Rosistilla oblonga: one gene and its partner. The protein of the gene in region 1 binds, or shares a complex with, the protein of each later gene. Links are inferred from orthologs where the notes say so. Each region holds a gene or a part of one and is shown on either strand. Other genes may lie near its edges. The genes, in order: dnaB and dnaG.

Region 1 (6,014 bases):
AAAAATCACATGTCGGTCGGGAAGTTGAAACCGGGCCAATCGGCGCGGCCCAAAGCGTTCGATTTGGTCGATCGAGGACGCAACAAAAATAACGGCGGCGGGCATGCGAACTGGGTTCGAATCGCCAAGGATCGCCCGCGCGACAAACCTTTCTTCTTCTGGTACGCAGCGTACGACGCCCATCGCGCTTGGGATGGGGACAGTCAGTGGGATGCAAAAAAATACGGTCCCCGTCACACGCCTGAGAGCGTTCGCGTTCCGAAGTTTCTCGTCGACGATCTGCCGACACGCCAGGATCTCGCATCTTATTACAACGAGGTGACGCGGTTCGATTATTTCGTCGGCGAAGTGGTGCAGGAGTTGGCCGAGCAAAATGTGTTGGATAACACGTTGATTCTGGTGTTGGCCGACAATGGCCGCCCCTTCCCACGCGCCAAAACGCGGCTGCACGATTCGGGGATGAAGACTGCGCTTGTCGCCCATTGGCCCGCGACGATCAAACCGGGAGAGGGCAGCAACAGTCTGGTCAGCGCGATCGACATCGCGCCGACGGTGCTGAGCGTTGCGGGAGCGGAGATTCCCGAAACGGTGCAAGGTGTCAGCATGTTGCCCTTGTTTACCGATCCATCGGCGACGATCCGACGATACGCCTTCTCCGAACACAACTGGCACGATTTCGAAGCCCACGGCCGCAGCATCCGCGACGGACGTTTTTTGTTTATCCAAAACAACCGCCCACAGTTTCCTTGGCAGGGTCCCGCCGATTCGGTTAACTCCCCATCGCACGAACAACTGCGTTTGCAACGCGACGCCAACAAACTGACCGCCGCACAACAGGATGTCTTCACCGCACCGCGACCCGCCGAAGAGTTGTATCTTGTCGACGCGGATCCCGATCAGTTGAACAATTTGATCGACGACAAGCGTTACGCTGCGGATGCCGACCGATTGCGCAAGCTGTTGGACGAGTGGTCGGTCGCGACGGGGGATACGGTACCCGATCAGATCTCGTCCGATTCGTTTGATCGCGAAACGGGAGATCGGCTGCCGATCGCAAAGAACGCTTTCCGTGGAACGCCTGCCGGGACCCAGCGGAATGCGACAACGGTCAACAACCCAGGTCCAAGGTAACCGCGCGTGAGCCCACTCTATCGACTCGGATGTCCGCTGTGGGCCTGCCCGGATTGGCAAGGCAGCCTCTACAAACCTGGTGCTCCCGCTGCGCAGTGGTTGAGTCAATACAGCCGCGTCTTCAGAACCGTCGAAGAACCGATCAGCCGCGATGGCAAATCCGATCTGCGAAAAGTGAAGCGTTGGTGCCGATCGACGCCCGACGATTTCCGGTTTGTCTTGCCCTTCCCACGCAGCGTCACCGACGACGCGATGCTGCAAGGGGAACTGTTGGATCTCGATCCGTTTTTGGATCTCTTAAGCGTGTTGCAAGATCACGATCGCTTGGGCCCTTCGCGCCTGCAGTTGCCGCCGGCGTTCGACGGCCCGAAGCTACCTGTGTTGGAACATTTTCTCGAGTCGATGCCGGTCGAGTTTCCGATCGCGGTGGAAGCGCAGCATCCCGACTTCTTCGCCGACGCACCGGCCGGTCGCAAGATGCATCGGTTGCTGAAACGGCTGCGACTGGATCGGGCGATCGTGGCGGAGTGGGATCCGGACGACCCGATCACGGAGGCCGCGGCCAACGAATCGCGGCGGATCCGCTTTCCCGAACAAGTTCGCTGCGATGCGACCGGCCCGATGCCGATGTTACGACTTTGCGGTGCCAGGTTGGATCAGCTTTTGGTCCCCACTTGGCTCGACGTGTGGGCCGATGTCGTCGCCGACTGGATCGTGAAAAAGAAGCGACCCTACGTGTTCATCGACGTCGAAAATGTGAGCGACGGACCGGTGATCGCAGAGATGTTTCACGAGCGGGTGCAAGCTCTGTTGCCCGAGGTGGGGGCGATGCCTCGATGGCCCGGCCGCGGGCTGGCGGTGCAGTTGCAGCTTTTCTAAGCCATTGAAAAAGTACAGAATTGAAGATTGGGGACGCGGCCGCGACAGGAAATTCGCTGGCCGGTTCGGCTGCGGCTGGCGAATCTCTTCATCGCGACAGCGGCTTCCGTTTTCGAACACTTTGTCCACCGCAGCGGTTCCCGCATTTGCAGCGGACCGAATATTGGAAATTAGTTTTTACCCTGATATTTGTCGGCCGGAATCGTCGCAGTCGACGGCCGCCGGGGAATCCGAGGGCCGTCGGGCTTGTCAATCGACGCCCGACACGACAGCATAATTAGACTCAACGGAATCGACTCGCTCAGGAGGCAGGCAGCTGTGATTGCAGAAGGCAACGACGACAAATTCAAAGGTTCACGCCGCGACAAGAAGAAGCCCAAGTCGACAGCTAGCGAAATTCTGCAACGCCAGCCACCATTTGACTTGGAAGCCGAGATGGGCGTGCTGGGCAGTATTCTCCTGCTGCCGGAATGCTTGGATGACCTGGCGACGCTGCTGCGTCCCGACGATTTCTACGACGATGCCAATCGGATCCTGTTCACCCAGCTGCAAGAGATGCACGACATGGGTGAGAAGATCGACGTGACGCTGTTGGTCAGTCGATTGAAGAAGGCGAAGCAATACGATCTGATGGGCGGGCCGGCCTATCTTGGACGGCTGAGTACGTCGGTCGCCAATGCGGCTCACGCGGTCTATTACGCCAAGATCGTCAACGAAAAAGCGATCTACCGCAAGCTGATCGAATCGAGCACCGACATTCTGCGCGACGCCTACGATCAGACGCAGGAAGCTCGCGAATTGGTCGCCAGTGCGGAACAGAAGGTGTTTGCCATCATGGACGGCAAACAATCCAATTCGGTCAACAGCATCAGCGATATTCTGCACCAGGCGATGGATCGCATCGACGCCCGTCTGCGAGGCGAGCACACCGATGGCGGTTGCGATACGCTGTACACCGATTTCGATGCGATGACCGGTGGCTTGCACAACGGTGAATTGGCGATTCTGGCGGCTCGGCCTTCGATGGGTAAGACCGCGTTTGCGATGAACATCGCCGAAAACGTTTCGATGCAGCTCCGCTACCCCGTGTTGTTCCTGAGCTTGGAAATGTCGGGGATCGAGTTGGCGGATCGTATGTTGTGTTCGATCTCCCGCGTCAGCGGTCACAAGCTGCGAAACGGTACGATCAGCAGCGAGGAGCGCGAACGCTTGGTGGAGAAGGCGAACGAGATCCACTCCGCGCCACTATTCGTCGACGATTCGCCTAGCCGAACGGTCAGCGAAATCGCCGCGGCGGGGCGGCGTATTAAACGTCGCGACGGCGCGTTGGGATTGATCGTGATCGATTACCTGCAGTTGATCGAGCCCGACAACTCGCGCGATCCGCGGCAGGAGCAGGTTGCGAAAATCGCGCGGCGTCTGAAAGGTATGGCTCGTGAATTGGAAGTCCCCGTGTTGTGCCTGTCCCAGTTGAACCGGCAGTCGGAAGAGGGCAAAGATCACCGGCCAAAGCTGAGCCATCTGCGGGAATCGGGGGCGATCGAGCAGGATGCGGATATCGTGATGTTTGTGCATCGCGAAGAGTATTACCATCGCGGCGAAGACAAGGAACAATACGCGGGCCAGGCGGAAATCATCATCGCCAAGCAGCGTAACGGACCTGTCGGCGATGTCGAACTGACCTGGGAAGGAGCGTTCACTCGCTTCCACAACAAGGCTCCCGAACGGCACAGCGAATTCGACCAGTACGCCGAGTTCAGCGGACCGACCGATTATTGATCCAGCAGTTCGCTGTACAGATTGACGTGCCGGTCGATCATCTGGGCGACGGTGAAGTCGCTAGCGATTCGTTCCTGCCCGGCCTGACCCAGTCGGGCCGCACGCTCGGTGTCGGTGAACAATAACTGGTAGGCGTTTTTGGCAAACTCGGCCGATTCGCCGACCGGAGCGAGCATCCCCGTGACGCCGTTTTCGATCAGATCGCGATTGCCTGGAATGTCCGACGCCACGACCGGCAGTCCGGCCTGCATCGCTTCGATCAAGGCGTTGCTCTGCCCTTCGTAACCGCTGCCGATCCAGAACAGATCGAAGTGCGGAAGCAGTTCGGCGACGTCGTCGCGTGCCCCCGCAAACGTAACAGCTTGGCCTGTCGTAACCGAATCGCGGAACCGCTGCAGTTCGCCCATCTGAGGCCCATCGCCGATGATGACAAAGGTCGAATCGTTGCGAGCCGATTCCATCAGCTGAGCTGCCCAGATCAGATCGCGAAGTCGTTTCTGAGGCCACAGTCGGCCGACGGCAACGATCAGGCGGCGGCTGGGATCGATGCCCAGTCGCCGGCAAGCCTCTTCCCGCGTGATCGTGCTCGCTGTGCGAGGCGGAATCCCGTTGGGGATCACTCGAAATAGATCGGGATCGATTCCGTGAGCCGCATAAAAATCGCGGACTCCACTGCTGTTGGTGACGATCGCGTCGGTCCGTTTCGCCAACGCGCGGTCGATCACAAAATGACGCGTGGTCTTCCATTGATCGACGCAGCGTTCACCGGCAACGATCCGCCGGACGCCCAGACTGCGAGCGGCCGCGCGTCCGTAGGAGTTCGCCGCGAACAGCCAGGTGTGGACGAGATCAGGGGAGAGTTTTTTGAGCGTTCGCTTCAAGCGAAAGTAGGCCGACGGATCGGCTTTGAATCGCTTGCCGACCACAGTGACTTCGATTCCCGCCGCTTCCAAGGTCGCTCGCAACGGACCGTCGTGAGTTAACACGACGACGTGCACGTCGAAGCGGTCACGCGGCAAACCGCTGGCCAGAAGAGCCAGTTGTTTCTCGGCACCGCCGCGAACCAAGGTCGGGATGATATGGCAAATCCGTTGGGTCATCCCGTTGCTCCACTCACATTTTTGGCGGATGAATTGCCCGCCAAGCGTTCAAATAACTGGACATGTCGGCGGATCGTATCGGAGAACGACGCCGCCGCCGACAACTGGCTGCGCATCCGCTGGGCTCCCGCGGCCGCCATCGGTAGATCGTCCAAGACGTTTTGGACCGCTTCCCGCATCTTGTCGGTCGAATCGGCCGGAAAGCTGTGTAGTTCAGAAAACGCTGCCATCGCAAAGGCGCGCGTGTCGGCGCAATCGACCACCGCGGTGGGGAGCGCCGCGGCGATCGCCGCCGGCCAAAACGACTCCGCTCCGCTAGCCGCCGATGGCAGCACAAACATATCCGCAGCTTGCATTAGTTCTTCCACATGATCAAAGTTGCCCGGCAGAAACGCCGCTCGGCCGACGCCGTTATGTTTTAAGTCGTTAAAAATTTTCTGACGCCACGGTCCGTCGCCGATCATCCACAACCGCAGGTCGGGCTGAGCCTCCAACAGCGGCCAAAGGGCCGACGCCAAGGTCAAAACGCCTCCTTCGGGCGACAGCCGATTCATGCACAGAATGACTTTGCCATCGACCGGCACCATCAGGTCGTGATTCATATTGCCGAGCGTCAGACGCGCTGCTTTACACGATTCGGGAGTGCGACGGATCGGATCGCCAATGCCGTCGGCGATCCGCACGATCGTTGCCGCTTTAGCGCCGGCGACCAATAACGCTTGCTGGCACGACGCGCGGGGAGCGATCACGGCGTCGGCGGCAAAGCTGCGGACAAAGGTGTTCCGCCGCGCACGCAGAGACGCTTGCCAGACGATATCGCGCGTTCCCATCATCGTGCCACATCGGACGACGCTTGGCACGCCGACTTGTCGGGCGGTCTCGACGACCGCAGCCGCCTCTTCCCGCATCATGTCGCAGTAGACGAGATCGAACCGCGGCAATTGCTCTCGCAACCACTTCCCCAAGTTCCGCACATAACGAGCCATCGACCATTCGCCTCGCGGTGCAGCCAGCGGACGCAGCACCGGTATCTCGCGATGTTGGAATTCCGCCGGCCAAGTCGCTTGGTAGCGTGGCGTTAAGACGGTTGGGTAACATCCTTGGCGGCGAAGGCCGCTGACAAGC
Region 2 (6,065 bases), 1.1 Mb from region 1 along the record:
TGGCGATTCACCGCCGCGACGACGGCTCGCCGCCGATCGCTTCCGTCACAGCGTGGTTGACTGTTCTATCTGGTTTTTGCGGCTCAATCGAAACGTCGACTACCATTGCCAAGTTCGGAATTACTGTCCTATATTAAAAATGGCGGAAGGGAATTGGGTCACATCAAATTGTCCTTAGCGGCGGGAGATGACTGGTTGACCAAAACATCGCGAATTATACGAATTGGCGGAGACAAAAGTTCTCCGTTGACTGACTTCTCTAGCGATCAGGTAGAGATCGTGCCGGTTGCCTCTGCGACCGAAGCGCTTGCGGTGCTTAGCAAGGAGGACTACGACGGCGTCTACATCCCCCTGACGTCGCTGGACGCGCGGGATGAATTGATCCAACTGCAACATGGCGGAGCGATGTTGCGCGATATGCCCGACGGCATCGCGATGCTGACCGAAAACCAAGAAATATTGTGGGCCAATCGCCGGCTGCACGAATGGTCGGGAAAAGATTCGCTCGTTGGCACGCCGTTTTACGAGGCCCTCGACAATCCAGAGATCATGGGCCCCGACTTCTGCCCCTTCCACACCGCCCTGGCGACAGGGTCTCCGATCAACACGACGTTGCACACCGCTAGCAACAACTATTACCAAGTCCACGCGGCGCCGCTCCGCGGCTCGGGAAACGGTCGCAATCTGATCGCGACGGTAAGCGATGTCACCGAAGAGATCCTGCAACAGCAAAAGCTAGCAGCGATCCATAGCGCCGGCCGCGAACTCGCCGACATCCGCCCCGATGAAATCTTCCTGATGGATATCAGCCAGCGGATCGATCTGCTGAAACAGAACATCCATCACTACCTGCACGACCTGCTGAACTTCGATGTCGTCGAGGTTCGGCTGCTGGAACAATCGACGGGCGAACTGCAACCGTTGTTCAGCGTCGGAATCGATCAAGCCGCCGCCGATCGCAAACTGCAGGCTGCTCCCAATGGCAACGGCGTCACCGGTTACGTCGCCGCGACCGCTGAGAGCTATCTCTGCGAAGACGTATCGGTCGACCCTTTGTACATCCAAGGCGTCGAAGGAGCCCGCAGTTCGCTGACCGCTCCGCTGATGCTGCACGACCAAGTCCTCGGCACGATCAACATCGAGAGCCCCGAGGTCCGCGCCTTCTCCGAAAGCGACGTGCAATTTTTGGAGATCTTTGCTCGCGATGTCGCTCAAGCCCTCAACACCCTCGAACTGTTGATGGCTCAAAAAGCGAACACCGCTCAACAGAGCTGCGAAGCGATTCACAGCGCCGTCGCCCTGCCGGTCGACCAAATCCTCAACGATGCTGTCAACGTGCTGGAGCAATATATCGGGCACGAATCGGACCTCGCCGAACGCGTGCGACGGATCTTGAAAAACGCGCGCGATATTAAGCAGACGATCCAACAGATCGGCGAACGCTTGACGCCGGTCGAAGCCGTCCCCGCGTCGGCGAAGAAGCCGCAATATCCGAACCTGATGGACAAGCGGATCCTGGTTGTCGATGCCGACACGCAAGTACTAGACGACGCCCACACGCTGTTGGAACGCTACGGATGTGTTGTCGAAACCGCACAGCGCGGCGACGAAGCGGTCCGCATGGTCCGCTGCAGCCAAGGTGCTGCCAGTTACGACGCGATCATCAGCGACATCCGCCTGCCCGATTATTCGGGATACCAATTGATGCTGCGTTTAAAGAATCAAATGGACTATGTCCCGATGATCTTGATGACAGGCTTTGGCTATGATCCGGGGCACTCGATCGTCAAAGCGCGGCAGGATGGACTGCACCCCAAAGCGATCCTTTTCAAACCGTTTCGCTTGGACCAATTGATCGATGTCCTCGAAACGATTCTCCTAGCCGCGGCGGCTTAACCTTCTTAGGTGTGATCGATGTCCCTGCCGGCTGATTTTGACGTCCGCGAACGCGTGCGCGAAGCTAACGATATCGTCGATGTCGTTGGTAGTTCGCTAGAGCTGCGCCGACAGGGGAGTAGTTTTGTCGCTCGCTGTCCCTGGCACGACGACAAAAAGCCCAGTCTGTCGGTCAATCCGGTTCGCCAGTCGTGGAAGTGTTGGCCCTGCGATATCGGCGGTGATGTCTTCAGCTTCGTGATGCGCCGCGATGGCGTCAGCTTTCCCGAAGCGCTGAAAATCCTTGCCGACCGCGCCGGGATCGAGATCCAACGCGGTGGCGCTCCGGTCGAAAAGGGATCGGTCGACGACAAAGCGACGCTGCTGTCGGCGATGAAATGGGCCGAGGAGCGGTTCTTCAACTACCTGGAAAAATCGCCCGCCGCCGCTGTCGTCCGCGACTACCTGCAAGAGCGTGGCATCGACGAAGAGAATCGCGTTCGCTTTCGCATTGGCTTTGCGCCCGACCAGTGGGACTGGTTGTTAGGCGCCGCACTGGACGCAGGTTTCAGCCCGCAGATTTTGCAAGCTGTCGGCCTCGCTCTGGCTCGCAATTCCGGCAGCGGTCACTACGACTTCTTCCGCGGACGGTTGATGTTCCCGATCTACGATCTGCAGGACCGCCCGATCGCTTTTGGTGGCCGCCACGTCCCGATGATCGGCGATCAATCGGGAGGCAAATACATCAACACTTCGGAGACCAAACTGTTCTCCAAAAGTCAGCATCTTTACGCGCTGAACATGGCCCGCCAACCGATGCAGCGGCAGCGGCAAGCCCTTGTCATGGAAGGCTACACCGATGTGATCGCCGCTCGCCAACACGGCATCGAAACGGCGGTCGCCTGCTTGGGCGTTGCGGTCGGCGAGAGCCACGTTCGGCTACTGAAGCGATTTGTCGACCAGATCGTGTTGGTCCTCGATGGCGATGCCGCCGGGCAACGCCGCGCCGATGAAGTGGTTGAATTGTTTGTCGCCGCCGACGTCGACATGCGCGTCATGACGCTGCCCAAAGGCCAGGATCCTGCCGACTATTTGAACGAACATGGCGCCGACGCGTTTAAGGCGTTGGTCGCTCAGGCTCCCGATGCGATCGATCATAAACTGAGCCGCGCCACCGACGGGGTCGACCTCGTCCGCGATACGCACGCCGCCTCGGCTGCGCTCGATTCGATGCTTCGCCTGGTCGCCAAATCGCCTCAGAACGGCAACACGCTGCGGACCGAACAAACGGTGATGCGATTATCGCGGACCTTCGGTTTGCCCGCCGACACGCTGCAGCGACGGATCGAAGAACACCGCAGCGATCCACGGCAAAACCGCGCCTTCAAACGCCAACCCGAACCCGCGGCGCCGCCACCTCCCGTGCGACGCCAGCCGATCACTGGGATCGATCGCGAACTGTTTGAACTGATGATCGAGAAGGCGGATCTTGTCCCGCAGGCGCTCGAATCGATCGAGCCGCGGTGGTTGGCGACCGACACCGCGCGAGCCCTTATGACGGTCTACGAGGACCTGGAACTGGGCGGCCACGAACTCGATTTCCAGAACGTATTGTTGGCCGTCGAAGACGCTCACCTGAAAGGCGTGTTGGTCAATTTCCAGCAGTCGGTCGACGACAAAGCGGCGACCGTCAACGCACCTGCGGAAGAGCGGATGCAAGCGGTGATCGATCGCTTTCGCGGCACCGAACTCGCTCAGCAGCGACAACAGACGCTGTTGGATCTCGAATCGAGCCGGCTGGATGACGACGAAGAGATGGAGCTGTTGAAGCAGTTGTTCGCTCAAGAGCGAACGCGGCAGGGTCTGCTGACGCCACCGCCGCCAGAAGAATAAACCGGCGGCACGATTCCGTACCGCCGCAGCGGGCTGCATCATCCGCAGCCCCGCATTCATTTAATGCCGCGATTAAAAGTGATCGAGGATCGCAACCGGCGTTTCCGAATCGATCTTTACGGCAAACGGTTCGCTGATCGCATCGCGGCGGACCGCTAGCGTGACGCGATGTTTCCCCTTGCCGAGCTTCAATTCCGCAGCGTTCCAGGTCGGCGTCGGTTTCCCATCGACCCACATCTTCAGCGCGTCGGTCTTGGGCAGCGCGATCCGAATCGGTTTGTCGTCAAACGATTCGAAGTCGAACCGGATAAACGAGGTTGGCGGCGCGGTGTGATGCTGCTTGAACTTCGGCAACTCTGCCACCGGCACGCGGCCGTCGACTTGAGTCGTCGTGTTTTCCCAAACCAGCACCGGGTTGTCGGTAGCGACCGAATCGACGCTGGTGCGGTTGAGCAGATGGTTCGCCTCGGGCGAATAGACGAGCTTCTGCCATGAACGGACGATCGGCTCGGTCTTTATCGTGTAGGCCGGGGTCCGTCCTAGTTCGGAAAGGAAGCTGACCAAATGAACCAGTTCGTCGCGAGTCAGCGAATCGACAAGTCCGGCGGCCATCAACGAACGCCCTTCGCCGACCTGATCGATCGTATCTTGAGGGATCGTCTTTTTGCTGCCGTCGGCCAAGCGAACCGTCAGCGATTCATCGGTCTCCGATTCGCGAATCCCCTGCACGATCGTTCCGTCTTCGACGACGACGACAACCGAATGGAAGTTCTCTTTGACCTTAGCGTTCGGGTCGATCAGCGATTCGATCAGATAATCGATCTGGGCGCTGCCGCCCAAGCTGACAAAGTTGGGACCAACGCGTCCACCAGCCGGTCCGATCGCGTGACAAGCGATGCACTGCAGTTCGCTGCGTCGGAAGATCGCTTCTCCCTTAGCAGGATCGCCCGATTCGTGGACCGCGGCGGTCAACTGCTGGGTAAGCTCTGCGGACATCTTCCAACTGGCATCATCCAGTTTGCCCGCTTCGCGAATCGCATCCTCCAACGTCGGATGGTTCCCCGCGGCGCGGACCTCGTGGATCGCCGCACGCGCCGCATCGCTAGGCAGTTTCACGCCGGCGAGCGTTTGCAGCAATCGCCCAGGTCCGCCCTTGCGACGCAGCGTCCCGCGGATCGCTTGCTCACCCCAAGGCGCTTGATCGCGCGACGCCATCAATTCCCAAGCCTCTCGTGCCGCTAGGTTGGGGCGAGGTCCAACGAGCGCTTCGATCGCAGCGATCCGCCACGCGGGATCGGCCTGGCCATCGTTTGCGATCGCGGTCAGCTTCTTCAACGAAGCCTCCGATGCCAATTGCCCCAAGGTCGCCAGAGCGACTGCGGGCAACGAGTCGCTTGCCTGAGCACGCTGAATCGCCGCCAACACGATCGGCTGCAATTCGGCAGCTTTCCACAACCCGATCGCCTTGAGCAACGCTTGCTCGCCCGGCGAATCGGATTCGAGAGAGGCGTTTTCCGCGAAGGCTTTTAGCAACGCTGGCCCCTGCGATGGCATTACGTTCCGCGTTTCCTTCTGTCGCACGACGGCAGCGATCAGCGCCGCGCGGTCGGCATCGGAGAACTTCCGCTGGGGATCCAAGATGATCTGCAGAAGATCGTTTAGCGATGCGGCGTCAGCAGCGCTCGCCAACGCGTTCAACAGCGCCGTCGACCGGGCCGCGTCGATCCCGCCGTTGCGAATCGCCGCGACGATCGGCGCGACCACCGCTGGCGTAGCCGCAGCGCGAATCGCAAACTCCAGCCGCTCTGGTTTCTGTTGCGTGTCGAAGCTTCCCGCCGCGATCGCTTCGATCCACTGCGACTGCGATTTCCGCAGAGCGCTCCAGAGTGCAAAGTCGATGTTTTCATCGAGCGGTTGATCGAGCGCCGACAGTGCGATCGCTGCGGCTTCGGCCGTTCCGATCTCGCCCAACGCACCAACTGCTTCCAGCCGAACTTGCGGATTTGGATCGGCGACAGCTTTCTTTAGCCATGAGAGCGCGTCGGGCAGCTCCTCGCGACGCAAGCCGATGTAACGGACCGCAGCGGCGCGGAAGTGCTCGTTGTCGCAACCGGCAAGCGTCTGCAAAAGCTCCGCGTCGGGGCGATCGAGGCATTCGCGAACCCACATCGCTTCGAACTGGCGATTCAGTCGAACCGCGTCGTCACTCGCCTCGCCCAGCCACTGGGCCAGCGATTCGAGCACTTGGTCGGAGTTGCGCGTCTTGAGCTCCTGACGCGCGAATTGCCGCAGCCACA

Evidence for each region.
Region 2: the proteins of dnaB (region 1) and dnaG are in contact, whole or in part, in a crystal structure (PDB 2R6A), measured with the Geobacillus stearothermophilus proteins. The link is inferred for Rosistilla oblonga from one-to-one orthologs. Residues at the interface, in WP_033016901.1 of Geobacillus stearothermophilus: Ser13, Glu15, Ala16, Gln18, Glu91, Leu92, Asp94, Ala95, Val96, Pro97, Thr98, Ala99, Ala100, Asn101, Tyr104, Tyr105, Ile108; in WP_049624496.1 of Geobacillus stearothermophilus: Lys456, Leu457, Leu458, Pro459, Ala460, Asn463, Ala464, Leu467, Leu535, Leu536, Ile537, Ala538, Gln544, Glu545, Asp548, Tyr549, His552.

Annotation. Positions count from the first base shown.
Region 1 is NZ_CP036292.1:3,438,001-3,444,014, forward strand. What follows is about bases 1,646-4,558. They hold dnaB (replicative DNA helicase), read left to right. Parts: upstream 1,646-2,328; coding sequence 2,329-3,789; downstream 3,790-4,558. Other genes in these bases: CA51_RS12235 (DUF72 domain-containing protein), read left to right, coding at 1,646-2,010; CA51_RS12245 (glycosyltransferase), read right to left, coding at 3,783-4,558. Also shown: CA51_RS12230 (sulfatase family protein), read left to right, coding at 1-1,131; more of CA51_RS12235, read left to right, coding at 1,138-1,645; more of CA51_RS12245, read right to left, coding at 4,559-4,889; CA51_RS12250 (glycosyltransferase family 4 protein), read right to left, coding at 4,886-6,014. UniProt on the Escherichia coli protein: The main replicative DNA helicase, it participates in initiation and elongation during chromosome replication. Travels ahead of the DNA replisome, separating dsDNA into templates for DNA synthesis.
Region 2 is NZ_CP036292.1:4,539,466-4,545,530, forward strand. What follows is about bases 1,378-4,341. They hold dnaG (DNA primase), read left to right. Parts: upstream 1,378-1,914; coding sequence 1,915-3,768; downstream 3,769-4,341. Other genes in these bases: CA51_RS16015 (hybrid sensor histidine kinase/response regulator), read left to right, coding at 1,378-1,896; CA51_RS16025 (PVC-type heme-binding CxxCH protein), read right to left, coding at 3,841-4,341. Also shown: more of CA51_RS16015, read left to right, coding at 247-1,377; more of CA51_RS16025, read right to left, coding at 4,342-6,065. UniProt on the Escherichia coli protein: RNA polymerase that catalyzes the synthesis of short RNA molecules used as primers for DNA polymerase during DNA replication.